Regions from separate parts of the Bacillus sp. NS1 genome, predicted to be linked through region 1. Evidence: a T-box and tRNA genes for the amino acid it is inferred to sense, from the RefSeq annotation. Region 1 holds a T-box; the other holds one or more tRNA genes.

Evidence for each region. The T-box of region 1 lies ahead of glyQ (glycine--tRNA ligase subunit alpha). A T-box ahead of a tRNA ligase gene usually reads a tRNA of that ligase, here a tRNA-Gly.
Region 2: it encodes a tRNA-Gly, which carries the amino acid that the T-box ahead of glyQ (glycine--tRNA ligase subunit alpha) is inferred to sense. The anticodon was not compared.

Annotation. Positions count from the first base shown of each region.
Region 1 is NZ_JBZAZF010000003.1:511,315-526,334, forward strand. Features, by position in the region: gene AC4CV5_RS13030 (PhoH family protein) at 1-352, shown strand, start outside; gene pgpH (cyclic-di-AMP phosphodiesterase PgpH) at 431-2,566, shown strand; gene ybeY (rRNA maturation RNase YbeY) at 2,567-3,040, shown strand; gene AC4CV5_RS13045 (diacylglycerol kinase family protein) at 3,021-3,392, shown strand; gene AC4CV5_RS13050 (cytidine deaminase) at 3,511-3,921, shown strand; gene era (GTPase Era) at 3,902-4,807, shown strand; gene AC4CV5_RS13060 (YqzL family protein) at 4,953-5,096, shown strand; gene recO (DNA repair protein RecO) at 5,133-5,900, shown strand; T-box leader at 5,940-6,115, shown strand; gene glyQ (glycine--tRNA ligase subunit alpha) at 6,198-7,085, shown strand; gene glyS (glycine--tRNA ligase subunit beta) at 7,078-9,117, shown strand; gene ccpN (transcriptional regulator CcpN) at 9,251-9,889, shown strand; gene AC4CV5_RS13085 (pyruvate, water dikinase regulatory protein) at 9,914-10,726, shown strand; gene AC4CV5_RS13090 (YaiI/YqxD family protein) at 10,980-11,474, shown strand; gene dnaG (DNA primase) at 11,508-13,319, shown strand; gene rpoD (RNA polymerase sigma factor RpoD) at 13,518-14,633, shown strand; gene cccA (cytochrome c550) at 14,963-15,020, shown strand, end outside.
Region 2 is NZ_JBZAZF010000002.1:7,476-22,495, forward strand. Features, by position in the region: gene AC4CV5_RS05495 (ABC transporter ATP-binding protein) at 68-835, shown strand; gene AC4CV5_RS05500 (aliphatic sulfonate ABC transporter substrate-binding protein) at 853-1,851, shown strand; gene AC4CV5_RS05505 (ABC transporter permease) at 1,848-2,678, shown strand; gene ssuD (FMNH2-dependent alkanesulfonate monooxygenase) at 2,701-3,837, shown strand; gene rpsN (30S ribosomal protein S14) at 4,553-4,822, shown strand; gene AC4CV5_RS05520 (hypothetical protein) at 4,839-5,312, opposite strand; gene AC4CV5_RS05525 (helix-turn-helix transcriptional regulator) at 5,314-5,514, opposite strand; tRNA gene AC4CV5_RS05530 (tRNA-Gly) at 5,709-5,782, shown strand; gene AC4CV5_RS05535 (B3/B4 domain-containing protein) at 5,873-6,496, opposite strand; gene queG (tRNA epoxyqueuosine(34) reductase QueG) at 6,578-7,738, shown strand; gene AC4CV5_RS05545 (amidase domain-containing protein) at 7,807-8,736, shown strand; gene trmL (tRNA (uridine(34)/cytosine(34)/5-carboxymethylaminomethyluridine(34)-2'-O)-methyltransferase TrmL) at 8,774-9,256, shown strand; gene AC4CV5_RS05555 (YhbD family protein) at 9,383-10,024, shown strand; gene AC4CV5_RS05560 (bactofilin family protein) at 10,015-10,728, shown strand; gene AC4CV5_RS05565 (hypothetical protein) at 10,740-11,447, shown strand; gene prkA (serine/threonine protein kinase PrkA) at 11,797-13,692, shown strand; gene yhbH (sporulation protein YhbH) at 13,872-15,020, shown strand, end outside.

The DNA.
Region 1 (15,020 bases):
AGCAGATCATACAGAACGACTGATGGAAAGAGGCATCATTGAAATTGCTCCGCTTGCATATATGAGGGGACGGACGCTAGATGATGCTTATGTTATACTTGATGAAGCACAGAATACCACGCCTGCTCAAATGAAAATGTTTTTGACGAGACTGGGTTTTGGCTCTAAAATGATCATTACAGGTGACGTTAGCCAAATTGATCTGCCGAAAGGCGTCAAATCGGGACTTGCAGTAGCGAAGGAGATGCTGAGAGGAATAGACGGCATTTCTATGATTGAGCTAGACCAGACAGACGTGGTCAGACATCCGCTTGTTGCGAAAATTATTGAAGCATACGATAAGCAAAATTAATGCTGAATGACCCGATCGCGCGTTATCGGGTCATTTTTATGATGGCTTATGGGCTTGATGTTTCAAGAGGAGGTTCTTGTGTTGAAAAAGAAGGGGAAGACCAAAAGCAGCTCAAAAAAATGGAGCAGCTTTAAAAATGCCCGCTCCATGCATGTACTGCTGTATCTTCTGCTGGCTGCCATTATGTTTGCTTTGCTCTTTGTACATGTTAAGCCGGAAACACTTGATTTAGACCTATTTTCAGTCAGCGACAAGACCATTTATGCTCCGGCAACCGTGGAAGATCAAAAAGCCACAGAGGAAAAAAAGCAAGCCGCTGAGGACGCGGTTGAAGATCAATATACATTGAAAAAAGAATATACAGACAATCGGATTGACCTTGTGTCATCTATATTCGACAGTATCAGTGAAGTGAAAAAATCATCGGAAGAAGACAGCAAATCACCATCGGAAAAATCAATGGTTAAGTCTGTGAAGAACAAATTAACGTCAGATGTGAATGATGCCATCTCAGAGGATTCCATCAAGACATTGCTGAAAGCAGACAGTGAAGACTTTTCCTTTGTCAGAGATACGGTCATTACGGCAGTGAATACGGTCATGAGCAGTGAAATCTCATCAGATAAACTATCTGATGCAAAGGATAAAGTAGAAAAAGAGCTAAAGGGCAATTCGATCCCATCTAAATACTTGGGAGCTGCGACAGAAATCGGGCGTTTTGCTATTATTCCGAATTACGTCTTCGATCCGAAAGCGACAGAAGCAAAGCGGCAGGAAGCGTCAGACAATGTCCAGCAGGTTCAGATCAAACAGGGGCAGGTGCTCGTGGAAGAAAATGACCTCATTGATCGGGAAGTGTACCGAAAACTCGAGCTGACCGGGTTATTAAATAACTCAAATCTCTTTAAACCGATCAGCGGCCTATTGATTATGATCGGACTTTTCATTGCAACACTTGTATATTATTTTGAAAAACAGAAACAAAACCTGAAGTTTAAAAACCAATCCATCCTGCTGTTCTCCATTATCACAACGCTTTTGCTTGTTATTATGGAGGTTGTCAGTTTATTCCAAAAGATGGAATATAATAATATTGGCTATCTGGTTCCCATTGCTGCAGGCGCAATCTTAATCAAACTGCTGATGAATGAACGCATTGCCATTTTGGGAAGTATCATTCTTGCGATTTGCGGAAGTATGATGTTTAATCAGGGTGTGACAGGTACATTCAATTATGTCATAGGAATTTATTATTTGATCAGCGGGATTTCAGGGGTTTTATTTTTAGGAAAACACAATGCTAGATCAAAGATTCTGCAGACAGGGCTTTTCGTAGCGTTTATCAATATGGTTGTCGTTCTTTCCTTGTTATTGATCCAAAACACTGCGCTGTCAGGTCTTGAAATTGGCACGTTAATGCTGATGGGCGTTGTGTCAGGATTTGCTTCGTCCGTATTGATCATCGGCCTGATGCCGTTTTTTGAGACAGGCTTTGGTATTTTATCCACTATGCGGCTGCTTGAGCTGTCTAATCCTAACCATCCGTTGCTGCGCAAAATATTAACAGAAACACCAGGTACATATCATCACAGTGTAATGGTCGCCAATTTGTCAGAGGCAGCTTGTGAGGCGGTTGGAGCTAATGGTTTGCTTGCAAGAGTCGGCGCGTATTATCACGATCTCGGAAAAACAAAGCGTCCGCAATATTTTATTGAAAACCAAATGAATATTGACAATCCGCATGACAAGCTGTCTCCTCAGCTGAGTAAAAATATCATCATTTCTCATACAACTGACGGTGCGAATATGCTGAGAAGCTATAAGTTTCCGAAAGAGCTTGTCGACATTGCTGAGCAGCATCATGGAACCTCGCTTTTAAAGTTCTTTTATTATAAAGCAAAGGAAAAAGGAGACCAGATTACAGAAGAAGAGTTCCGTTATCCGGGACCGAAACCGCAGTCAAAGGAAGCTGCGATTATATCAGTGGCAGACAGTGTTGAAGCGGCAGTCAGATCCATGCATAATCCAAATCCTGAACGAATTGAAAAGCTTGTCCGGGGTATTATATCCGATAAGCTGCAGGACGGACAGTTCAGTGAATGTGATTTGACATTTAAAGAGCTGGATACAATCGCAAAAACGCTCTGTGCAACATTAAAAGGCATTTTCCACTCCCGGATCGAATATCCGGAGGCTACTAAGAAGGTGAAATAGATGAGTTTACTGATTGATATTGTTGATGAAACAGGGAGTGTCTCTGAAGAGATGCTCAAAGAAGTAGAAAATCTGCTTCAATTTGCCGCTGAGCGTGAAGGCGTTCAGGATCAGGCTGAAGTCTCTGTCACGATCGTTACTAATGAAGACATCCAGCAGATCAATAAAGAATACCGCGGAAAGGATACCCCAACAGATGTCATCTCATTTGCTCTTGAAGAAGAGGGAGAAGGCGAGGTTGAAATTGTCGGAGCCGAAATGCCGCCGGTTTTAGGCGATATTATTATCAGTGCGGATCGCACAAGGGAGCAGGCAGAGGAATATAATCATTCTTTTAAAAGAGAGCTCGGATTTCTTGCCGTGCACGGATTTCTGCATCTTTTAGGATATGACCATATGACGAAAGAGGAAGAAGAGGAGATGTTTACTAAGCAAAAGGATTTGCTGGACGCTTATGGACTCAAGAGATCATAGAAATGAGCTGAAGCGATTCTTCAAAAGCTTCGTGTACGCAGGCCGGGGCATCTGGGAAACAGCGCGGACGGAGCGGAATTTCCAATTTCATGCCGCAGCCGCCTGCGCTGTTCTCATTTGCGGCTTCCTCGTGGAGCTCAGCCCGATTGAGTGGGCGATAATTTTCCTTTTGATCGGAGGAATGTTTTCGCTGGAGCTTTTAAATACAGCCGTTGAACATACGGTTGATTTAATAACAGACAAACATCACCCTCTTGCTAAAGCGGCTAAGGACGCTGCCGCCGGGGCTGTTTGCGTTTTTGCCATCATTTCGTGTATCATTGGTTTACTTATTTTTTTGCCAAAGCTGTAATGGCTGAAAATTCTTACATTTATTTTACATTTTTAGAAATGGGCGTGAAAAAAAGCGCGCGATTATGTAAAATATAAAGTGATAGCGGTACCATTAAAGGTAAGAGAGGAATGTACACATGAACAGACAGGAATTGATAACAGAAGCATTAAAAGCACGTGATATGGCATATGCGCCGTATTCCAAGTTTCAAGTAGGAGCCGCTCTTCTTACCAAGGATGGAAAAGTGTACAGAGGCTGCAACATCGAGAACGCGGCATACAGCATGTGCAATTGCGCTGAGCGTACCGCTTTATTCAAAGCTGTTTCTGAAGGGGATACAGAGTTTCAGATGCTGGCCGTCGCGGCTGACACCCCTGGACCGGTATCTCCGTGCGGAGCCTGCCGCCAGGTGATTTCTGAGCTTTGCACAAAGGACGTTATTGTCGTGCTGACTAATTTACAAGGACAAATAAAAGAAATGACTGTGGAAGAATTATTGCCAGGCGCATTTTCATCGGAGGATTTACATGACGAACGAAAGCTTTAAATCAGGATTTGTATCCATTATTGGAAGACCAAACGTAGGAAAGTCTACATTTTTGAACAGAGTCATTGGACAAAAAATCGCGATCATGAGCGATAAGCCCCAAACGACGAGAAACAAGGTGCAAGGAGTTTTGACGACAGGCACATCACAAACGATTTTCATTGACACACCAGGGATTCATAAGCCTAAGCATAAACTTGGGGACTTTATGATGAAAGTGGCGCAAAATACATTAAAAGAAGTCGATTTGATCCTGTTTATGATCAACGCTGAGGAAGGCTACGGGAAAGGCGACGAATTCATCATTGAGAAATTGCAGAAGATGTCTACGCCTGTATTTTTAATCGTAAACAAAATTGACAAAATTCATCCCGATCAATTGCTTCTGTTAATTGACGAATACCGCGGGCGCTATCCTTTTAAGGAAATTGTTCCGATTTCTGCTTTAGAAGGAAATAATATCGAAACGTTGCTCGCTCAGATTGAAGCGTATTTGCCGGAAGGGCCGCAATTCTATCCGAGTGATCAGGTAACCGACCACCCAGAGCGCTTTATCATTTCTGAATTAATTAGGGAAAAGGTGCTGCATCTGACAAGAGAAGAAATCCCGCACAGCATTGCGGTGGCCATCGAATCCATCAAAGGACAGGACAACGGTTCTGTGCACGTAGCGGCAACGATCGTGGTCGAACGGGATTCCCAGAAAGGCATTGTGATCGGGAAAAAAGGAAGCCTGCTAAAAGAAGTCGGAAAAAGAGCGAGAGCGGATATTGAAGCACTGTTAGGCTCCCGTGTCTACCTTGAATTGTGGGTCAAAGTGCAGAAAGACTGGCGTAATAAAATGTCCCAGCTTCGCGATTTTGGCTTTAAAGAGGACGAATATTAATATCTCTTGCTGTGTCATTATCTCACAGGAACAGGGATACATTAGCAAATTTTGTTTAACATGAAATGGAGGACATCTGGTCAAGATAAAGGTAAGAATTTGGAGTTTAGGTAAGCTAGTTTAACTACAGAAAGGTGGGTTTCTTGTGTTGAATTTTACCTGGAACGTATTTTCTCAAACAGGAAATGTTGATACGTATCTTCTTTTTAAAGAACTGGAAAAAGAGAACATGGAAAGACCCGAAGAACTAGAAGATGAGCTAGCCCGATTTGATTATCCAATTTTATAAACCTCTTGGCCGCTCCTGCTTTGGGAAGGTGCGGAAATGCTGACAAAATGTGAAGGAATCGTTCTTCGCACAAATGATTACGGAGAAACGAATAAAATCGTTACATTACTGACAAGAGAACACGGAAAAATAGGTGTTATGGCAAGAGGCGCCAAAAAACCGAACAGCCGTTTATCAGCAGTCAGCCAGCCCTTTTTGTATGGTTCATTCTTAATGCAAAAAACAACGGGCCTCGGAACGCTTCAGCAGGGTGAAATGATCCTCAGCATGAGAGGCATCAGGGAAGATTTGTTTTTAACAGCATATGCTGCGTATATTGCTGAGCTAGTCGACAAAGGCACAGAAGAAAAGAAGCCAAACCCTTATTTGTTTGAATTTATTTTAGAATCGTTTAAACAGCTGAATGAAGGAACAGATCCGGATGTTATCACCTTCATTGCTCAAATGAAGATGCTCGGTGTCATGGGGCTGTATCCTGAGCTGAATCACTGTGTGCATTGTAAAAGCCAGGACGGGACCTTTCATTTTTCTGTCCGTGATAACGGTTTTATTTGCCACCGCTGTTTTGAAAAAGATCCTTACAGGGTTCCGATCAAACCGCAAACGGCAAGGCTTTTGAGACTGTTTTATTACTTTGATCTTTCGAGGCTGGGCAATGTGTCCTTAAAGCAGGAAACGAAAGCTGAATTAAAGCAAGTGATTGATTTATATTATGAAGAATATTCAGGGTTATATTTAAAATCGAAGCGCTTTTTAGATCAAATGGAAAGCATGAAACATCTTATGGATGAAAACAAAAGTTGACATCTGGTCCATCTTTTTATATGATCATTTATTATAAAATATGTTGCAGTGAGAGAAAGAAGTACTTGCGTTTACCTCATGAAAGCGACCTTAGGGCGGTGTAAGCTAAGGATGAGCACGCAACGAAAGGCATTCTTGAGCAATTTCAAAAAAAGAGGCTGGGATTTTGTTCTCAGCAACTAGGGTGGAACCGCGGGAGAACTCTCGTCCCTATGTTTGCGGCTGGCAAGCATAGAGACGGGAGTTTTTTGGTTGCTGCCGCAGTCATTTTATGAAGGAAAAGTGGAGGTGCTTGAAATGAATATTCAAGACATGATTCTAACCTTGCAAAAGCATTGGTCCAGTCAGGGCTGTGTGCTAATGCAGGCTTACGATGTAGAAAAAGGGGCCGGCACGATGAGCCCATATACATTTTTGCGCAGTATCGGCCCTGAGCCGTGGAAAGTGGCTTATGTAGAGCCTTCCAGACGCCCTGCAGACGGCCGCTACGGGGAAAACCCGAACAGACTGTATCAGCATCATCAGTTTCAGGTCATTATTAAACCGTCTCCTGATAACATTCAAGAGTTGTATTTAGATTCCTTGCGTGCTCTAGGAATTGATCCGCTTGAGCACGATATCCGTTTTGTTGAAGACAACTGGGAAAATCCGTCTTTAGGCTGCGCGGGTCTTGGATGGGAAGTATGGCTTGACGGAATGGAAATTACACAATTTACGTATTTCCAGCAGGTCGGGGGACTAGAGTGTAAACCGGTCTCTGTAGAGATTACGTACGGAATTGAGCGTCTCGCGTCTTATATCCAGGATAAAGAAAATGTTTTCGACTTGGAATGGACGTCAGGGTTTACAGTAAAAGATTTATTCATGATGGCGGAATACGAGCATTCCGTTTATACGTTTGAAACATCAGATGTCGATATGCTGTTCCAATTGTTCAGCACGTATGAAAAAGAAGCGATTAAGCAAATGGATAACGGACTTGTTCATCCAGCATATGATTATGTGCTGAAATGCTCGCACACTTTCAACCTGCTTGACGCCAAAGGTGCGATCTCTGTTACCGAGCGGACAGGCTATATCGCAAGAGTGCGGAATTTAGCGAGAAAAGTAGCAAAAACCTATTATGAGGAACGAGAAAAACTAGGGTTCCCAATGCTTAAAGGGGAGGGTTCTTCTCATGAGTAAACAGGATTTACTTTTAGAGATCGGTTTAGAGGAAATGCCGGCGCGCTTTTTAAATGATAGCATGGTTCAGCTTGGCGAAAAGCTGACAAGCTGGCTTAAAGAAAAAAATATCACTCACGGTGAAGTGAAGCTCTTCAATACACCGAGACGTCTTGCTGTATTCGTAAAGGATGTAGCAGAAAAGCAGGATGATATAAAAGAAGAAGCGAAAGGGCCTGCGAAAAAAATTGCCCTTGATGCAGACGGCAACTGGACAAAAGCGGCAATCGGCTTTTCAAAAGGCCAAGGGGCTAATGTGGAAGACCTGTACATGAAAGAAGTGAAAGGCACAGAATATGTATTCGTGCAAAAATTCCAAGCCGGCCAAGAAACGAAATCGCTTCTGCCGGAACTGAGCGGCTTAGTTACAAGCTTGCATTTCCCGAAAAATATGCGCTGGGGAAATGAAGATTTGCGTTATATCCGGCCAATCAAATGGATTGTCGCTTTATTTGGACAGGATGTCATTCCATTTTCGATCACAAACGTTGAGTCTGGACGTACAACACAAGGACACCGTTTTCTTGGACATGAAGTGTCAATTGAATCACCTTCAGCTTATGAAGAGCAGCTGAAAGAACAGCACGTTATTGCAGATCCTAACCTTCGGAAACAAATGATTCAATCTCAGCTGGAAGCAATGGCTGCAGAAAACAATTGGAGCATTCCAATTGACGAAGATCTACTTGATGAAGTGAATCATTTAGTAGAATACCCGACAGCTCTTTACGGTTCATTTGAATCTGAGTTTCTGTCAATTCCTGAGGAAGTGCTTGTCACGACAATGAAAGAGCATCAGCGCTACTTCCCTGTCAAAGACAAGAACGGTGATTTGCTGCCTCACTTTATCACAGTCCGAAACGGGAACAGCCACGCGATCGAAAATGTGGCCCGAGGCAATGAAAAAGTGCTGCGCGCGCGTCTATCTGATGCTTCATTCTTCTACAAGGAAGATCAGAAACTAAACATTGATGCAAACGTGAAGAAGCTTGAAAACATTGTTTTTCATGAAGAGCTTGGTTCTCTTGCTGATAAGGTTAGAAGAGTCACTTCAATCGCAGAAAAGCTTGCCGGCCGTCTTCAGGCTGATGAAGTTACATTAAAACATGTGAAGCGGGCTGCTGAGATTTCTAAATTTGATCTTGTCACGCATATGATATATGAATTCCCTGAGCTTCAAGGGATTATGGGCGAAAAATATGCGAGAATGCTTGGTGAAGATGAAGCTGTGGCTGCGGCAGTCAACGAACACTATATGCCTAGATCAGCGGGAGGAGAAACGCCTTCTACTTTCACTGGAGCTGTTGTAGCAATGGCGGATAAGCTTGATACAATCGTTTCATTCTTCTCTATCGGCGTTATTCCGACCGGTTCTCAGGATCCTTACGGGCTGCGCCGCCAAGCAAGCGGTATTGTTGCGATTCTTCTAGACCGCAACTGGGGAATTTCGTTTGAAGAGCTTCTTACTTTTGTACAAACGGATAAAGAAAATGAACTGCTGGATTTCTTCACTCAGCGTCTGAAATATGTCTTGAATGCTGAACAGATCAGACACGATGTCATCGACGCCGTGCTAGAAAGCTCTGAGCTTGAGCCGTACTCAGCGCTGCACAAAGCACAAGTTCTGGAACAAAAGCTTGGTGCACCTGGCTTTAAGGAAACAGCTGAAGCATTAGGCCGAGTGATCTCTATCAGCAAAAAAGGAGTCCGCGGAGACATTCAGCCTGATCTGTTTGAAAATGAATACGAGGCAAAACTGTTTGATGCCTACCAAACAGCGAAGCAAAATCTGCAGGAAAGCTTCAGCAAAAAAGATTACGAGGCGGCGCTTGCTTCACTTGCAGCCTTAAAAGAACCGATCGATGCTTACTTCGATCATACAATGGTTATAGCAGATAATGAGACATTAAAGGCAAACCGTTTGGCGCAAATGGTAAGCTTGGCGGATGAGATCAAGTCCTTTGCGAATATGAATGCCCTTATTGTAAAATAAAGAGAGAAAAGGCGGTTGCTGTGTGATCGGCAATCGTCTTTTCCCCATTTATGAGTTTTTTTGTTTGATTACAAGATATTTACGATATAATATGGATTATTATTTCTTTACATAGATATGAAGTGAAAAGGTGGTGAGTACGATCGAACTAAATAAACGGCAAGAACATATTTTGCAGATTGTAAAAGAAAACGGGCCGATTACAGGGGAGCATATTGCAGAAAAGCTGAACCTTACCAGGGCAACATTGCGTCCGGATTTAGCCATACTCACCATGTCAGGATTCCTCGAGGCGCGCCCGAGAGTCGGTTATTTCTACACTGGGAAAACCGGCACCCAGCTTTTGGCAGATAAACTCAAAAAGCTTCAGGTGAAAGACTTTCAATCTATCCCCGTCGTGATTCATGAAAATGTTTCTGTGTACGATGCGATTTGCACCATGTTTTTAGAAGATGTAGGTACTCTGTTTGTGGTGGACCGCGATGCTGTTTTAGTCGGGGTGCTTTCACGAAAAGACTTGCTGAGAGCGAGCATAGGCCAGCAGGAGCTTACATCTGTCCCAGTTCACATCATCATGACAAGGATGCCGAATATTACAGTGTGCAGACGCGAGGATTATGTAATGGACATTGCAAAGCACTTGATAGAAAAACAAATTGATGCACTGCCTGTCATCAAAGATACCGATAAAGGCTTTGAAGTAATCGGCAGAGTGACAAAAACAAATATGACAAAAATACTTGTCAGTTTATCTGAAAATGAAATCCTATAAGATCGCAAACTACGGGGGGATAATATGAATAACCGCATCATCTATGTTGTATCGGATTCCGTCGGTGAAACGGCTGAATTGGTAGTGAAAGCAGCGCTCAGCCAATTTAACGGTTCAGCGGACGATACACATGTAAGAAGAATACCTTATGTTGAAGATATAGGCACTATCAATGAAGTGATTTCACTTGCAAAGACAGACGGCGGCATTATTTGTTTTACACTCGTGGTGCCGGAAATCAGAGAATATTTGATTGCCGAAGCGGAAAAAGCAAATGTTTTATATTATGATATTATCGGCCCGTTAATTGATAAAATGGAAACAGCCTACGGTTTAACAGCGAAATACGAACCGGGGCGGGTGCGCCAGCTTGATGAAGACTATTTCAAAAAAGTGGAGGCCATCGAGTTTGCAGTTAAATACGATGATGGACGTGATCCTAGAGGGATTTTAAAAGCTGATATCGTTTTGATCGGCGTATCGAGAACGTCTAAAACACCGCTGTCGCAATACCTAGCCCACAAGCGCCTGAAGGTTGCCAATGTTCCGATTGTTCCCGAGGTGGACCCGCCGGAAGAACTCTTTAACGTTGATCCGAAAAAATGCATCGGCTTAAAGATTAGCCCGGATAAACTGAATCATATCAGAAAAGAACGGTTAAAATCACTCGGGCTTAATGACAAAGCAATCTATGCAAATATCAACAGAATCAAAGAGGAACTGGAATATTTCGAAAAGATTGTGGATCGGATCGGGTGCCAGGTTGTTGATGTTTCAAATAAAGCGGTTGAAGAAACAGCAAATATTATCCATCATCTCAAAACAAAAAACATGTAACTCAGGACGCTCTATCCTGGGTTTTTGGCTATGCCAAAAGGGAATAATGAAAAACAATAGCATCTTTGTGAAGTTTGTATTATAATAAAAAATTGTGATAAAATGATTAATTTTAGGTTTAAGGTTCGTGTGATACGAATAAACTATTATGGGTAAGATGTCAAGAATTTCTCCTGAAAATTTTTCGACAAATTCATATACGTCCGCAATGATAAAGGATGTGCGATTTTGCTTGCTTTTATGCAGGAGTTTAATGGAGGGATGGAGAATTACTCTTCTTAATGAACAAGAAAAGACGATTTTTGTCGATGCAGATGCTTGTCCGGTAAAAGATGAAATTTTACAAACAGCATCCGAGTATGAAGTTCAAGTTCTTTTTGTCGCTTCATTTGAACATTATCAGCTTTCCAGAAGCAATGAAGAAAAATGGAAGTATGTTGATCCTCATAAAGAAGCTGCTGATTTATATATCGCAAATCACGTAAAACCGGGAGATATTGTCGTGACGCAGGACATCGGATTAGCATCCCTGCTGTTGAACAGAAATGTCTCCGTCATGTCGGAAAGAGGGCGTCTTTACAAAGAAGGCACGATTGATTTTGCTCTTGAGAGCCGTCATTTTTCCGGTAAACAAAGGAGAAAAGGCATATACGCCAAAGGGCCTAAAAAATTGAATAAAGAAGATCGAGAACGATTTATTACACTGCTGCAAAAAATCCTGTCGAACGATGAAGGGATTTTGCACTAAAGCATCGAATAATGTACGACGGAGTGTTATAAGATGGGAAATCGGATACCAGATGAAATTGTAGATCAGGTGCAAAAGTCGGCAGATATCGTTGAAGTCATAGGTGATTATGTTCAATTAAAGAAGCAAGGCCGAAACTACTTTGGACTCTGTCCTTTTCATGGAGAAAGCACACCTTCGTTTTCCGTATCGCCCGACAAACAGATTTTTCATTGCTTCGGCTGCGGAGCGGGCGGCAATGTTTTCTCTTTTTTAAGGCAGATGGAAGGCTATTCATTTGCCGAGTCGGTTTCTCACCTTGCTGACAAATACCAAATTGATTTTCCAGATGATATAACAGTCCATTCCGGAGCCCGGCCAGAATCTTCTGGAGAACAAAAAATGGCTGAGGCTCATGAGCTCTTGAAGAAATTTTACCATCATTTGTTAATAAATACAAAAGAAGGTCAAGAGGCACTGGATTATCTGCTTTCCAGGGGCTTTACGAAAGAGCTGATTGATGAATTTCAGATCGGCTATGCTCTTGATTCTTGGGACTTCATCACAAAATTTCTCGTAAAGAGAGGCTTTAGCGAGGCGCAAATGGAAAAAGCGGGTCTCCTGATCAGACGCGAAGACGGAAGCGGATATTTTGACCGCTTCAGAAACCGCGTCATGTTTCCGATCCATGATCATCACGGGGCTGTTGTTGCTTTCTCAGGCAGGGCTCTTGGCAGCCAGCAGCCTAAGTATATGAACAGTCCTGAAACACCGCTCTTTCATAAAAGTAAACTGCTTTACAATTTTTATAAGGCCCGCCTTCATATCAGAAAGCAGGAAAGAGCAGTCTTATTTGAAGGATTTGCCGATGTCATATCGGCCGTAAGCTCGGGTGTAAAAGAAAGCATAGCCACGATGGGAACGTCTCTGACAGATGAGCATGTCAAGATCCTAAGAAGAAATGTCGAAGAAATCATTCTTTGCTATGACTCTGATAAAGCCGGTTATGAAGCCACCTTAAAAGCTTCAGAGCTTCTGCAAAATAAAGGCTGTAAAGTCAGAGTTGCAATGATTCCTGACGGATTGGACCCTGACGATTACATCAAAAAGTTCGGCGGGGAAAAATTTAAAAATGACATTATCGACGCCAGTGTTACCGTTATGGCGTTCAAGATGCAATATTTCCGAAAGGGAAAGAACCTGTCCGATGAAGGCGATCGCTTAGCTTACATTAAAGACGTACTGAAAGAAATCAGCACGCTTTCAGGGTCTCTTGAGCAGGAAGTGTATGTAAAACAGCTTGCTTCAGAGTTTTCGCTTTCACAGGAGTCTTTAACCGAGCAACTGTCTGTTTTCAGCAAGCAAAACAAACCTGCTGAAAATGGCGGTGAAACGAAAACGCGGCGAGCGCATCTGACGACAAAAGCAAGGCAAAAACGTCTGCGTCCGGCGTATGAAAATGCAGAAAGGCTGTTACTCGCCCACATGCTTCGAGATCGGAGCGTTATCAAAAAAGTGATTGACCGGGTAGGTTTTGAATTTAACGTTGATGAGCATCGCGCATTGGCCGCCTATCTATACGCTTTTTATGAAGAGGGTGCCGAGCTGACGCCTCAGCATCTGATGGCCAGGGTGACGGATGATCATATAAGCCAGCTCTTGTCTGATATATTAATGCTTCAAATTAATCAAGAGCTCAGCGAAGCCGAGTTATCAGATTATGTAAAAAAAGTGTTGAATCAAAGAAATTGGTCAATGATAAAAGAAAAAGAGGCGGAAAGAGCCGAAGCCGAAAGGCAAAAAGATTTTTTAAGAGCTGCTTCTCTAGCTCAAGAAATCGTTACATTGAACCGATCTTTAAAATAACTGGAAAACTGGTGAGAAGCATTTATTGGCAATGATTCCTTGCGGAGGAGCAAATAGATCGCTTAACCTCATCATGAATTGTCATTTGATTATTCGCACATTGTTAAAGGCAGTTCACATAGAAAACGCCTGAATGGACCGAATAAGAATCATACCGCTTATAGAATTCGTTGCAAGCTTTGGAAGGAGGGATCCATAATGGCTGATAAACAAACCCACGAGACAGAATTAACATTCGACCAAGTAAAAGAGCAATTAACAGAGTCTGGTAAAAAACGTGGTGTTTTGACATATGAAGAAATTGCCGAGCGTATGTCCAGCTTTGAAATTGAATCAGACCAAATGGATGAGTATTATGAATTTTTAGGTGAACAAGGTGTTGAATTAATTAGTGAGAATGAAGAAACAGAAGATCCTAATATTCAGCAGCTTGCCAAAGCCGAAGAAGAATTTGACCTTAATGACCTAAGTGTACCGCCTGGCGTCAAAATCAATGACCCAGTTCGTATGTATCTAAAGGAAATTGGCCGGGTTAACCTTCTTTCTGCAAAAGAAGAGATCGCCTACGCTCAAAAGATTGAAGAGGGTGACGAAGAATCTAAACGCAGATTGGCTGAAGCGAACCTGCGCCTTGTTGTCAGTATCGCAAAACGGTATGTCGGACGCGGTATGCTGTTCCTTGACCTGATCCAGGAAGGCAACATGGGTCTGATGAAAGCCGTTGAAAAATTTGATTACCGTAAAGGTTATAAATTCAGTACGTATGCCACGTGGTGGATCAGACAGGCGATTACCCGGGCCATTGCCGATCAGGCGAGAACGATACGGATTCCCGTTCATATGGTTGAAACCATTAATAAATTAATCCGTGTGCAGCGTCAATTACTGCAAGATTTAGGCAGAGAACCAACACCTGAAGAAATTGCGGAAGATATGGATTTAACACCTGAAAAAGTACGCGAAATCTTAAAGATTGCACAAGAGCCGGTATCGCTGGAAACACCGATCGGTGAAGAGGATGACTCGCATCTTGGTGATTTCATTGAAGACCAAGAAGCAACTTCACCTTCAGATCATGCCGCATATGAGCTATTGAAAGAGCAGCTGGAAGATGTACTTGATACGTTAACTGATCGTGAAGAAAATGTATTGCGTCTTCGATTCGGTCTTGATGACGGCCGTACAAGAACATTAGAAGAGGTCGGCAAGGTATTTGGAGTAACGAGAGAGCGTATTCGACAAATCGAAGCCAAAGCGTTGCGGAAACTGAGACATCCTAGCAGAAGTAAACGTTTGAAAGATTTCCTCGAATAGGATAGAACGGGTCTTGCAGATCCGTTCTTCTTTTTTTAAAAAGATATATGGATAATATGCCTTTATTTTACTGAAAAATGATGTCATTTGCAAATGGACATTGTGATGAAAAATTTAAAAATAAGATTCCATATTTTCTATTGTAAGCGTATACAATACATTATACAATAGAATAAAAAGGATACTCAGAGAAATAGGCATGTTTCTATTCAATTTTGTATAAAGTGTGAATAAAAAACTTTTGTATAGCAATCCATTTACTTTTTGTTAAAATAAGTTAGAATTAGAAGTGTTTACATAGGGGAAAGGATCAAAAAGGGGGAAGGGAAATGAAATGGAACCCGCTTATTCCATTTTTACTGATCGCTGTTTTAGGAATTGCTCTAA
Region 2 (15,020 bases), on a different contig from region 1:
CAAAGAACAGAGATGGGGGCCTTTTTGTTTTTTAGAAGGCGGGGTTGGCAGAAAGAGAGGGATAAAAGTGGCTGTGACCATCAGCATCAAAGAAAAGACTTTTGTTCAAGAGGGCCGCAAAACAACGGTCTTAGAGAATATTCAATTATCAATCGCACCAGGTGAATTTCTAACACTCATCGGACCGAGCGGGTGCGGAAAAAGCACTCTGTTAAAGATTATTGCAGGACTTGATTCAGATTATGACGGGAGTGTTGAAGTTAACGGACGCAGTGTAACAGCTCCGGGGATTCAGCAAGGATTTATTTTTCAGGAGCACCGCCTCTTTCCCTGGCTGACGGTTGAGCAGAATATTGCCGCCGATTTGAACTTGAAAGATCCAACAGTCAAACAAAAGGTAGATGAACTGATCGAGATTGTCAGATTGAAGGGATCGGAGAAAGCATATCCGCGCGAGCTGTCAGGCGGTATGTCACAAAGAGTCGCTATCGCACGTGCTCTTTTGCGGGAGCCTGAGGTGCTGCTTTTAGATGAACCGTTTGGTGCGCTGGACGCTTTTACTAGAAAACACCTGCAGGACGTGCTGCTGGATATATGGCGGAGGAAAAAAACAACGATGATTCTCGTTACTCATGATATAGATGAATCTGTTTATTTAGGAAATGAGCTTGCGATCCTTAAAGCCAAACCGGGGAACATCCATAAGCTGATGCCCATTCATCTGGCATATCCGCGAAACCGGACGACTCCGGATTTCCAAGCGATCAGACAGAAAGTACTGTCTGAATTCGAGAAAACAGAAGATCTAGAGTACGCTGAAGGATCAGGGATATAGAAAGGGCGGAAGCAGAAATGAAAAAAAGACTCATTGTATTGGTTACCGTTTTTTTTCTGCTGGCAGGCTGCGGAGCAAATGGAGCCAGCGGTGACAATAAACAATTGAAAGAAATTCGAATCGGTATTCAGCAAAGCTTAAGCCCGCTTTTGATTGCGAAGGAGAAAGGCTGGTTTGAAGATGCATTTGAAAAAGAAGGCATCAAAGTGAAATGGGTGGAGTTTCAAAGCGGTCCGCCCCAATTTGAAGGCCTTGCGGCAGACAAACTTGATTTTTCTCAAGTCGGCAATTCGCCTGTGATCTCAGGACAGGCGGCAGGCATTGATTTTAAAGAAATCGGTTTATCTCAGGACGGTTTGAAAGCGAACGGCATCCTTGTGAATCCAGACAGCGGCATTCAGGACGTCAAGGACTTAATGGGAAAAAAAATTGCAGTTGCCAAAGGCAGCAGCGGTTTTGATTTTCTGTATAAAGCACTTGATCAAGCGGGATTGACAGCTAATGATGTGACGATCATTCAGCTTCAGCCTGATGAAGCGGCCTCCGCGTTTGAAAACGGATCTGTTGATGCCTGGTCCATTTGGGAGCCGTACTTGTCTTTAGAAACAATCAAACACGGAGCAAAAATCCTTGTGAACGGGGAAAGCACAGATTTATATTCACCCGGATTTACTTTAGTAAGAACAAAGTTTGCGGAAGGGCACCCGGACGAAGTGGTCCGTTTTCTGAAGGTCTTTAATAAGGCTGTTGTGTGGCAAAAGGAACATCTGGATGAATCCGCTGACTTGTATGCAGACATTAAAGATCTCGATAAAAAGGTCGTCGAAAATGTGCTGAAAAATACTGAGCCTCTGAATGAGGTCATCAGTGACGACATTGTGAAAGCGCAGCAGGAGACAGCAGATTTTCAATATCGAACGAAGGCGATAGACAAGAAGATTGATGTGAAAGAGGTTGTAGATAACACATTTATTAAAAAAGCATTAAAGGAAAATTCCTCCGGAGGTGATCAATGATGAAAGCAGAGGCTGCAGGCTCGCTGCCGAAGACGAATGCGGAAGCGGTGCGAAAAAAGCCCGGAAGGATAAAATACGGCTGGATGAAGGGACTTTTGCTGCCCGCTGTCATCATCGCCATTTGGCAGATCATTGGCGGCCTTGGAATTATGTCCGCTACAGTGCTGCCCACACCCGTTGCAATCGTCCTGACGTTTAAAGAGCTTATTTTGTCCGGTGAGCTGTTCGGCCATCTGCAAATCAGTATCTATCGGGCGGCGCTTGGTTTTTTGCTTGGCGCGGGGCTTGGCTTGATGATCGGGATTTTGGCCGGATTCTCCAAACGGACGGAGCTTTATCTTGATCCGTCATTGCAAATGCTCAGAACCGTTCCCCATCTGGCGGTCACGCCGCTGTTTATTTTATGGTTCGGTTTTGATGAGGTATCTAAAATTTTGCTGATTGCGCTCGGCGCTTTCTTTCCTGTCTATATCAATACATTTAACGGCATCCGTGGGGTTGACGCGAAGCTGTTTGAAGTCGCCCGGGTGCTTGAATTTAAATGGCATCAGCAGATTTCCAAAGTGATATTGCCGGCATCCCTGCCGAATATACTGCTCGGCATTCGCTTATCGCTCGGCATTGCATGGCTCGGACTTGTTGTAGCAGAGCTGATGGGCTCAAGCTCAGGAGTCGGTTATATGATCATGGATGCTAGACAGTTTTCACAAACGAACAAAGTGTTTGCTGGGATTATCATTTTTGCAGTGGTTGGAAAGCTCACGGATTCCTTTGTCAGGCTGCTTGAACAAAAACTATTAAAGTGGAGAAACAGTTACGAAGGGTAATATACGTGAAAGGGAGATGGAAATGGAAATTCTTTGGTTTATACCGACTCATGGAGACGCGAGATATTTAGGATCTGAAAGCGATGGACGGACTGCGGATCATCTTTATTTTAAACAAGTGGCGCAGGCGGCTGACAGGCTGGGGTATACGGGTGTTCTTCTGCCCACGGGAAGATCGTGCGAGGATCCGTGGCTTACAGCATCGGCTTTGGCAGGAGAAACAAAGGACTTAAAGTTTTTAGTCGCAGTAAGACCCGGTTTAATGCAGCCTTCTTTAGCAGCCAGAATGACGTCCACCTTAGACCGCATTTCAGACGGCCGGCTGCTGATCAATGTTGTGGCAGGAGGCGATCCGTACGAATTGGCTGGAGATGGCCTGTTTATCAGCCATGATGAACGCTATGAAGCGACAGACGAGTTTTTAACCGTTTGGCGGAGACTTTTGCAGGGTGAAACGGTTTCCTATGAAGGAAATCATATAAAAGTGGAAAACAGCAATCTGCTCTTCCCGCCGCAGCAAGCGCCGCATCCGCCTATCTATTTCGGAGGATCGTCACAGGCAGGGATTGAAGCTGCGGCAAAGCATACTGATGTGTATTTAACATGGGGCGAGCCGCCTGAACAAGTAAAAGAAAAGATTGAGAGAGTCAAAAAGCAGGCGGAAAAAGAGGGGAGATCCGTTCGATTCGGCATTAGGCTGCATGTCATTGCCCGTGAAACCGAACAAGAGGCTTGGGAAGCGGCTGAACGCTTGATCAGCCACTTAGATGATGACACCATTGCCAAAGCACAGGCAGCTTTGAGCCGTTACGATTCTTCAGGCCAGCAGCGGATGGCCGTCCTTCATCAAGGCGATCGGTCGAAGCTTGAAATCAGTCCGAATCTGTGGGCGGGGATCGGCCTGGTAAGAGGCGGAGCAGGAACAGCTCTTGTCGGTGATCCGCAGACGATTGCTGACCGGATAGCGGAATACCAGGCACTCGGCATAGAATCGTTTATTTTCTCGGGCTATCCGCATTTAGAAGAAGCGTATTATTTTGCAGAGCTTGTGTTTCCGCTTTTGCCTTTTGAAAATGAACGGACGAGAAAGCTTCAGAACAAAAGGGGTGAAGCCGTCGGGAACACTTATTTTGTCAAAGAAAAAAATGAGTCGGTTTAAGTAAAACACAGCCCCCGAACATGGTATTCAAAAAAGGGGGCTGTTATTCTGAACACATTGATAAGCCATCAGTCATTTGCCTGTTAGCTATGCTGTGAGCATGCGGATATTCAAAGCAGACGGAAATCAAAGCGGGCGGACATATCAGGTTTTGAAAAAACAGAATGACTGTTGCAGCTTCACAGGATTCACTGCTGATAATATCAGTGAAGGTATTTCTCCAGCTGGGAACATTATCAAAATGGAGAGCTTGTTAGAGATTGGTCCGGTAAGTGCAGATTATTCAGAGGAAAAACCCGATACATAACAATTTGTTTATTTTGAAATGAAGAGGGAGACGGAAAGAATAAACGCAACACTGTTCATTTTGGCATTGCGGATAAACAGGGAAATGCGCGGCCAGTTCATCGGTGAAACGTAATGATAGCGCAACAGAGGAAATGACTCAGAATATTTCATCGCGGAACCGACTTTTTCTAGAGACCTGTTTTGATCGGCAGCAGTATAAAAGGGACGGGCGAGCCCGTGCACCCCATCTGAATATAAAAAAGAGCTTATTAAGCATTAAGATGCCTTACCCTATGATGTAGAATTGCATCATTAGAAATGGGCAGCTTCAGGCAGTTGTTTTACAAAGCGTTATGCTTGCTTTTATGTATGGTGCATGATACATTTTAAATCGTAATAATTTCGATTTAAAAAAGGAGGCTACGTCTTGGCTAAAAAATCAAAAGTGGCAAAAGAGTTAAAACGCCAACAGCTTGTTGAACAATACGCTGCTATTAGACGCGAGTTAAAAGAAAAAGGAGATTACGAGGCACTCAGCAAGCTGCCGAGAGATTCTGCACCGGGAAGGCTCCATAATCGCTGCATGGTAACGGGGCGCCCGAGAGGATATATGAGGAAATTTAAAATGTCCAGAATCGCTTTTAGGGAGCTGGCACATAAAGGCCAGATTCCCGGTGTCAAAAAAGCAAGCTGGTAAGAAAAACTCCGGCCGCTTATAGCGCGCCGGAGTTTTTTTCGTTTTTCTTGAAAGAGATGACGTAGGATAGGTGCTGGATGATCATGATGACAAACACAATAATAATAGGGAAAAATGGAACACGGGACTGAAACAGCGGATAAAAAATGAGAAGAACCGCTGCGGCAGGTAGCGAGAAGTAGACGGCGATATATGATGCGCGGCATGCTTTTGCCGTCATCATCTGCTCTCTTTCATCCTGCTCTTCAAACTCATCAGGCAGAAGAAGCTTTTTTGAAGCAGGGCGGCTTTTCTTCTGTAAGTACAAATAAACCGCAGACGCCGCAACAAACAGAATAAAGGGAGTGAGGTTTAATTCAAACACCATCTCGCCGCTCTTTGTGCGGAAAAAGGATGCAATGCCTTCTGAAGCTTCAAAGTATGCAATTAACGTCCAGCATGCAAGGCCAAATAAAACAAGTTGAAAAGCTGCTTTTGTTTTCATGCTCATCTTAGTTTTCCTCCTCTAACCAAAAGACATCCTCCATTTTCATGGAGAAGGCTTTGCAGATTTTCAGTGCTAACAACAGTGAGGGAACATAATCACCTTTTTCGATAGCTGCCACAGTCTGTCTTGTGGCGCCGACCGTTTCTCCGAGTTTTTCCTGAGAATAGCCGAAGCGTGCCCTTAGCTCTTTTACTTTATTTTTCATCATGACGTCTGTCCCCTTCACATTCTCGATTAATTATATTGTATACTATACTTAACATTATGTAAATGTGACTTAACATCTTTACAAAAAGAAAACTTTTTTTCGACAAAATTTTTATATTCCCTTGACGAAAAAATAATAAACGTGTAATATTAGACAAGTCAGAGCGGTAATGTTACTGACAAAACACAAATGCGGGTGTAGTTTAGTGGTAAAACCTCAGCCTTCCAAGCTGATGTCGTGAGTTCGATTCTCATCACCCGCTCCATACATACGTTATTAACGCAGTGTTTCGTTTCTTAGATAAACGAAGTATTGCGTTTTTTTATGTGAAAAAGAACACGTCACTCGTGTTCTTTTACGTAAGCCAATGTACTGTATGGGCTCCGCCGTGAATTTGTTCAAACATTTTCGTTAATGATGATAAGAGTTTAACAGCGCTGCTTTTTTCAATGGATGGCGGAAAAAAAATGATTTGCAGCATGTTCTTGGTCTCGTTTGAAACGGGATAGCGATTGATGTTGTTTTTTAAATCGCCAAATATGCCGTTTTCATCAGAGAAAAGCAGGATGTTTTCTTTTTCTCCCAATGAGATTCGGACTGGCTCATGAAGCTTGCCGGCATCATAAATCATAATGGGCAGAGAATATTTTAATGCGAAAAAATCGATGGTGTCATGGGCTGAATCCTTGCTTTCCATGAATTGTTCTGTGGATATCGGGATCAGCATGTCCTCCATTGGGGTTGTTTCTCCCTCAAATGAAGGGTTAAGCTGTTTAAAGAGTTCCCGCCATTCCTTGACGAAGGATTCATCGGATATTCCGCCGTCAGCATAATCGAAAAACAGGGATTCTTGAAATAGGCGAAGCCTGCCTTTCAGCATTTGTGGAGAGGAGCCGACTTCGATATTCTTATAAATCACAGCCGCCGCATGTAAGCCGGCTGCGCGTTCGGTAATTACAGAATCAAGTTTGATATTCATTTGCAATCACTCCATTACGGGATATCAACCTATTATAAACGCTGTATCGTTTTATCACAAAGAAAGGAGGCTGTGCAAAACATGAACGTTTATCAGCTCAAAGAAGAATTAATTGAATACGCGAAAAGCATTGGCGTGGACAAGATTGGTTTTACGACCGCCGATACTTTTGACAGTTTAAAAGACCGTTTGATTCTTCAAGAATCACTCGGCTATCTCTCCGGCTTTGAAGAGCCAGATATCGAGAAAAGGGTGACGCCGAAGCTGCTTTTGCCAAAAGCGAAATCAATTGTGGCGATTGCTCTCGCATATCCTTCGAGAATGAAGGATGCGCCGAGAAGCACGAGAACTGAGCGCAGAGGCATTTTTTGCAGAGCCTCCTGGGGCAAAGACTATCACGATGTGCTGAGGGAAAAGCTCGATCTGCTGGAGGAATTTCTGAGAAGCAAGCATGAGGATATCAGAACAAAGTCAATGGTTGATACAGGCGAATTGTCTGATCGGGCAGTTGCAGAGCGGGCCGGCATCGGCTTCAGTGCGAAAAACTGTATGATTACAACGCCTGAGTACGGCTCTTATGTGTATTTGGCAGAAATGATTACAAATATACCTTTTGAGCCTGATGTGCCGATTGAAGATATGTGCGGGTCCTGCACGAAATGTCTGGACGCCTGTCCGACGGGAGCACTTGTTAATCCGGGGCAGCTGAATGCACAGCGCTGCATCTCTTTTCTGACCCAGACGAAAGGATTTTTGCCTGATGAATTCCGGACAAAGATTGGAAACCGCCTGTATGGGTGCGACACGTGTCAAACCGTGTGTCCTCTCAATAAAGGGAAGGACTTTCATCTTCATCCGGAAATGGAGCCTGACCCTGAGATAGCCAAACCGTTATTGAAGCCGCTCTTGACCATCAGCAACCGTGAATTTAAGGAGAAATTCGGACATGTCTCAGGTTCCTGGCGCGGGAAAAAGCCGATTCAGCGTAACGCCATTCTCGCCCTTGCCCACTTTAAGGATGCTTCCGCACTGCCTGAATTGACGGATCTGATGCATAAGGACCCGCGTCCTGTTATCAGAGGAACAGCTGCATGGGCGATCGGTAAAATCGGAGACCCCGCATACGCGGAAGAGCTTGAAAAAGCGTTGGAAAAAGAGAAGGATGAAGAGGCAAAGCTGGAAATTGAAAAAGGAATTGATTTGCTAAAAGCTTCAGGCATGACTAAACAAGGTCTGTCCTGACATACGTATAGAACAGAAGGAAAAAAACACTTGAGATGTATCCAAGTGTTTTTTCTTTATAAAAAAGTATGGCGGGTGGGGTGAGCTTGAAGCACATTTTAGAACAATTAGCGGAGGAGCGGCTGAGCTATCTGGTTAACGGGCATGCTATGAGACAGGAATCTGAAGTCGGAGACCTTGAAGTCATGGAGCGAAAGAAGAAGCTTCTGGATAAACGTAAAGTTGACATCATAAAAGCGAAAGCAAAGGCCGTCATCGGTCATGTGCGGATTGAGGATGACGGAACGACTTGCCTTACGTATACCATCCATTACGAATACGTGTGTAAGGAACGGGACGACAGCTTGTATATGGAAGAGCACATAGAGGAGCGGATGGCTTTCCTTTATGATCATATTTTGATTAGTGACCAGGAAATTACGAAAAAGCCGGCTGGATTTCATGAAGGGACCAGTATTATTGACTATTCTCAAGAGGAAAGGGAAGAGTTTGGCAGGGCCTTTCAATACGATCGTCTCGGCGCTGTGCAATATGCCGAGAAATTTTGGAACAAGCGCAACCCGGCTTATAAAAATTTCAGCGATAACTGCACGAATTTTATTTCTCAGTGTCTTCATGCGGGAGGCGCACCGATGCGAGGCCATCCGAACAGAGGGTCAGGCTGGTGGATGAAACAAAACTCATGGAGTTACAGCTGGACGGTGGCTCATTCTATGAAAATGTATTTGTCGAATTCAAAGGCCGGCCTGCGTGCGGTGCGGGTGAAATCCGCGGAAGAGCTGAGGCCTGGCGATGTGATTTGCTATGACTTTGAAGGAGACGGCAGGTTTAATCATACAACGATTGTTGTGGCGAAGGACAAAGGCAATATGCCGCTTGTCAACGCCCAGTCCTATGACAGCCGGATGAGGTATTGGTCATACGAGGATTCTACGGCATATACGCCGTCTATACGATATGCATTTTTTCATATCGTTGATGATACGACAAAAGAGTAATTAATGATATAATGATGGGCGGATAAGAAAAACAGAGGTGAACATTGTGGCATTACATGTCGTTTTATATCAACCAGAAATTCCCGCCAATACAGGGAATATTGCACGTACTTGTGCAGCAACTAATACAACGCTCCATCTGATTCGTCCGCTCGGCTTTTCTACGGATGATAAAATGCTGAAGCGTGCCGGACTCGATTATTGGGAGTTTGTTAACGTTGTGTATCATGATTCTTTAGAGGAATTGTTTGAGGAATATCAAAAAGGCCAGTTTTTCTTTATCACGAAATTCGGCCAGCAGCCTCATACATCGTTTGATTACACTGATCTTAACGAGGATTATTTCTTCGTATTCGGAAGAGAAACAAGTGGTTTGCCAAAGGATTTAATTCAAAATAACATGGACCGCTGCCTGCGTCTCCCGATGACAGAGCACGTTAGATCGTTAAACCTGTCCAACACTGCGGCGATTCTCGTTTATGAAGCGCTGCGCCAGCAAAATTACCGTGATTTAAAATAGCAAAAAAATCCGCTCATCAATGATGGGCGGATTTTTTTTATGTGATTTGAGATGCTGTGTTTTGTTTTTGGGCTTAACAACGTAACAGTGTTATGTTACAATGTATCCATCGAAGGAGCTGGACTTATGGAAGAACAATTAATCTCTAAAAAAGAATTACTTGAAAAAACATCGATTTCTTACGGTCAGCTGTATCGGTGGAAGCGGAAGAACTTAATTCCTGAGGAATGGTTTATTCGCAAGTCCACATTTACAGGGCAAGAGACGTTTTTTCCGAGAGAGGATATTTTAAAACGCATTTCAATGATTCAAAAGATGAAGGAAAATTTATCACTGGATGAAATGAGGGAAATGCTGTCGCCGAAAATGAAGGATGTCAGCATGACCGCTGATGATTTGATTCATAAAGGTTTGATTTCAAGGACTGCTCTTGATGTCTTTTCAGAAGGCGGCGGGAATTCGGTTTTTTCTTCGCGAGATCTGCTTTCGCTGTATGTGCTTGAAGGGCTGCTGCAGTCTGGAAATGTCAGTCTGGCAGAAGCGAAAATGGCTGCAGAGGTGTTAAAGCAGTATGATACTGAAGAGCTCAAGAAACAGACGGAGCTGATTGTGCTGCGTAAGCTCGGTGTTACAACCTGTTTTATAGCGGCTGCAGCGGACAGCATTCTGTTTGAATCATCCGTTAAGATTGTGGAACGGGTAGATTTAGAAAAGGCGTCAGAGGAATTAAAAACAACATATATGCAGGAGGGCCATCAATGGATGTAATGGAAAAGCTGGTGATAAACGGATCAGGAAGTTCAAAGGGAGGAACATTTCAATCAGTTGAAATTAACGGCAGCGGAACAGTGGCCGGAGACGTAGAGTGTGACACTTTTTCTTTTAATGGAACCGGAAAAGCTGACGGCAGCGTCAAAGCGAAAACGGTAACCATCAGCGGTTCAGGAAAGATACATGGAGACGTTGAAGCAGAATCTATTCGGATTAACGGAACAGGTTTTATCCAAGGAGAGGTATCCTCAAAACAATTGAAAATCGCTGGATCATCAACATTTGGCGGCACAGTCAAGGCTGATGGCATTGTCATTAGCGGAAAAGCGGTCATGGAAGCCGATTGTGAAACGGAAACCTTTCAATCAGAAGGGAAATGCAAAGTCAGCGGGCTTTTGAACGCTGACGAGGTGACCATTAAGCTTTCTGCCGGGGAAAGTTATGTGCGGGAAATCGGATGCCGCCATCTTCAAGTAACCGGCAGAAAAGGAATGCTGACATTGCTTAGACTGATGCCGCAGCCTGTTTTAACGGCTGAACTGATCGAAGGTGATGTAATTGAACTGACAAATACAAAGGCGAAAACCGTACGAGGAAATAAAGTGAAAATCGGTCCGGATTGCCAGATTGAAACTGTTGAATACAGCGGGGACTATACTTGTGATCCGAGCGCATCGGTAGTAACCTGCACGAAGATGTGAGGAGGATCGTAATGGAGACAACAAAACTGGTAAATTTAAAATTATATGGCGCCGGACACGCTACAGGCGGCGCATACCACCATGTCAGCATCAAAGGTGAAGGTGTGATTGGTGAAGGGCTGTCTGCTGCGGGCTGCCGCATATTCGGAACAGGCCTTTTTCTCGGGAAAGCAGAGACTGAGCGGCTGCGTGTGCACGGAGAAAGTGAGTTTAAAGGCAACCTGACAGCCGGCATAATCAATATTTACGGTACAATGAAAGTCAGCGGCTCACTTCAATTTGATCGATTCAATCTGAAAGGCCTGACTGAAATTTGCGGGAATGTGACTGGAGAATCATGCGGTGTGAAAGGGAAGCTAAGCGTTAAAGGTGATTGTGAAACGGAAATGTTCCATGTCACAGGCTGCGTTGATGTATCAGGTTTATTAAATGCGGGTGATACCAAGCTTGAATTATGCCATGATGTAAGCCATGTGCGGGAAATCGGCGGAACAACCATTACAGTGAAAAGACGCGCGAGCTTTTTTAACCGGAAGAAAGTAAAATTGATTGCCGACGTCATAGAAGGAGATCAGGTTTATTTGGAGAACACCGAGGCGGCAGTTGTCAGGGGAAAAGAAGTGGTCGTTGGGCCGGGCTGCAGCATCGGAACAATTGAGTACAAAAACAAATACCGATGCGATCATCATTCAAAGATAAAAGAAAGTATAAAACTGTAAAACAATGTTCTGTTATACAAAAAGGTGCTCTTATGAGGAGCACCCTTTTTTATTGTTTTCCCGGCTTGCTTTCGTACCCTGCAGTAAAAATTGATACTAAAAAAGTGACAATGACACCCATCATGATGATTGTTTTCACCGTCTCTCCCCCTCTTCAATTTTTCCGAGATGTCCGAGTCTGGATGATTCTGTATTTTCCTTTATTATGAACGGTCGCGGTCTGCCTTGTCAACGCCGTATAAGTATCTTTATTTTTAAGAAAGCAAAGCATGTATCACGGGATGGCGGCATAGATTGTATCAAAGTACCTTATTTGCATAGCGCATCAAACATGATGGAGGAGGTCCTTATGGATATATTAAAGAAAATTGAACAGTACAGAGAGGAAGAGCAGCGGCTGAAATGGGAAGGAACATTCGCCGATTATTTGGAGATTATTAAAGAAAATCCAATGGTCGCGCAATCTGCTCATTCTCGTGTTTTTAATATGATAAAAGACAGCGGGATAGAGGAGATTGACGGACGTAAGAAGTACAGCTTTTTTGACCGGGAGCTGTTCGGGCTTGAGGAATCTTTGGAGCGTCTTGTGGAAGAGTATTTTCATCCGGCCGCGAAACGTCTTGACGTCAGAAAGCGGATTCTATTGCTTATGGGACCTGTAAGCGGAGGTAAATCCACGCTGGTTACGATGCTAAAAAAAGGTCTCGAAGCGTACACCCTGACGGATAATGGAGCTGTATACGCGATTAAAGGCTGCCCGATGCACGAGGACCCTCTACATTTAATTCCCCATCATTTGCGTGATGACTTTTACAGAGAATACGGCATTAGAATAGAAGGAAGTCTTTCTCCTTTAAATGTCATGAGGCTGGAGGAAGAGTACGGAGGAAGAATTGAGGATGTGAAGGTTGAGCGCATCTTCTTTTCCGAAGATAAGCGTACGGGAATTGGAACATTCAGCCCGTCTGATCCGAAATCTCAGGATATTGCCGATTTGACAGGGAGTATTGATTTCTCAACAATTGCTGAATACGGTTCAGAATCAGATCCGCGCGCATACCGGTTTGACGGAGAGTTGAATAAAGCGAACCGCGGGATGATGGAGTTTCAGGAGATGCTGAAGTGTGATGAGAAATTTCTCTGGCATTTGCTTTCATTGACACAGGAAGGGAATTTTAAAGCGGGGCGGTTTGCGTTAATTTCTGCTGATGAGCTGATCGTGGCTCACACGAATGAAACGGAGTATCGCTCATTTATTTCTAATAAGAAGAATGAAGCCCTGCACTCGAGAATTATTGTGATGCCGGTCCCTTATAATTTAAAAGTGTCTGAGGAAGAGAGAATATATGAAAAAATGATCGCGGAGAGCGATGTGTCGGATGTTCACATTGCCCCCCATACGTTGAAGGTCGCTGCGATGTTCTCGATTCTTACCCGATTAAAAGAACCGAAGCGGTCGGATATTGATCTGGTCAAGAAAATGAGATTGTATGATGGAGAAAGTGTGGAAGGTTATAATTCTGTCGACGTTGAGGATATGAAAAAGGAATATAATGATGAAGGCATGAGCGGCATTGATCCGCGGTACGTGATCAACCGGATTTCTTCAACGATTATCAGAAAAAATATGGAATCGATTAATTCACTTGATGTTCTTCGCTCTTTAAAAGAGGGTCTAGATCAGCATCCTTCTATTTCAAGCGAGGACAGGGAGCGGTATTTGAATTTTATTTCTGCCGCCCGCAAGGAATATGATGACATTGCGAAAAAGGAAGTTCAAAAAGCGTTTGTGTATTCATATGAAGAATCAGCTAAAACACTTATGGACAATTACCTCGATAACGTAGAGGCCTATTGCAATAAAAACAAGCTTCGTGATCCTTTGACAGGAGAAGAAATGAACCCTGACGAAAAGCTGATGCGATCAATCGAAGAGCAGATCGGCATTTCGGAAAACGCCAAAAAAGCGTTCCGCGAAGAAATCTTAATCCGCATCTCAGCCTATGCGAGAAAAGGTAAACGGTTTGATTATAATTCTCATGAAAGACTGCGTGAAGCCATTCAGAAAAAGTTGTTTGCTGATCTGAAGGATGTCGTTAAAATTACGACTTCAACAAAAACGCCGGATGAGCAGCAGCTGAAAAAGGTAAATGAAGTCGTGGCCCGTTTAATTGATGAGCACGGCTACAACTCGACGAGCGCCAATGAGCTGCTGAAATATGTCGGCAGCCTGCTGAACCGATAAGCAACGTGACCCGTCCGAATAGGGCGGGTTATTTTGTCCCATTTTCTAAATAGTTTGTCAATTAACCGTACTTTTGTGCATATGATGAATATAAATCTTTTCGAAAGACTTGTTTCATAATCTGGCACAAGCCGGAATACGTATGTATAACGACCACAAATGGTTAAGGAGGGGAATTCATGTCCCAAAATGACAGCGGCCATTTTTTGATTTCTGAGGAAAACTGGTCCCTCCATCGCAAAGGCTTCGATGACCAGCAGCGCCACCAGAAAAAAGTGCAGGAAGCGATCAAAAACAATCTTCCGGACCTCGTAACTGAGGAAAGCATTATTATGTCTAATGGAAAAGATGTAGTGAAGATCCCAATCCGTTCACTGGATGAGTATAAAATCCGTTATAACTATGATAAAAATAAACACGTAGGGCAAGGAGAAGGCGACAGCCAGGTTGGAGATGTTGTAGCCCGGGATGGATCAGACAAAAAACAGGGACCTGGAAAAGGGCAGGGCGCCGGTGATCAGGCAGGCGAAGATTATTATGAAGCAGAAGTTTCATTAATGGATTTAGAAGAAGCGCTTTTTAAAGAATTAGAACTTCCGAATCTCCAGCAAAAAGAGCGGGACAATATCATTCATACAGATATTGAATTTAATGATATCCGTAAAACAGGGTTAACCGGTAATATTGATAAGAAAAGAACAATGATGTCAGCTTTTAAACGAAACGCGATGTCAGGGAAGCCGTCTTTCTATCCGATCTACCCGGAGGACCTGAAGTATAAGACGTGGAATGACATAACAAAGCCCGAATCAAAAGCCGTCGTATTAGCAATGATGGATACAAGCGGCAGTATGGGTGTTTGGGAAAAATACATGGCCAGAAGCTTCTTTTTCTGGATGACCCGTTTTTTGCGGACGAAATATGAGACTGTGGAAATTGAATTTATTGCCCATCATACAGAAGCAAGAGTCGTGTCGGAGGAGGACTTCTTTTCAAAAGGAGAAAGCGGCGGAACAATCTGTTCTTCCGTATATCGGAAGTCGCTTGAGCTTATTGACGAAAAGTACAATCCCGCCCGCTATAACATTTACCCGTTTCATTTTTCTGATGGTGACAACCTGACATCTGACAATGCGCGTTGTGTGAAACTGGTTAATGATATTATGAAGAAAGCAAATCTTTTCTGCTACGGTGAGGTCAATCAGTACAACAGGCATTCAACGTTAATGTCTGCATACAAAAATGTGAAAGACGAGAAATTTAAGTACTATATTTTAAAACAGAAATCTGATGTTTTTCAGGCGCTGAAGAACTTTTTCAGAAATGAA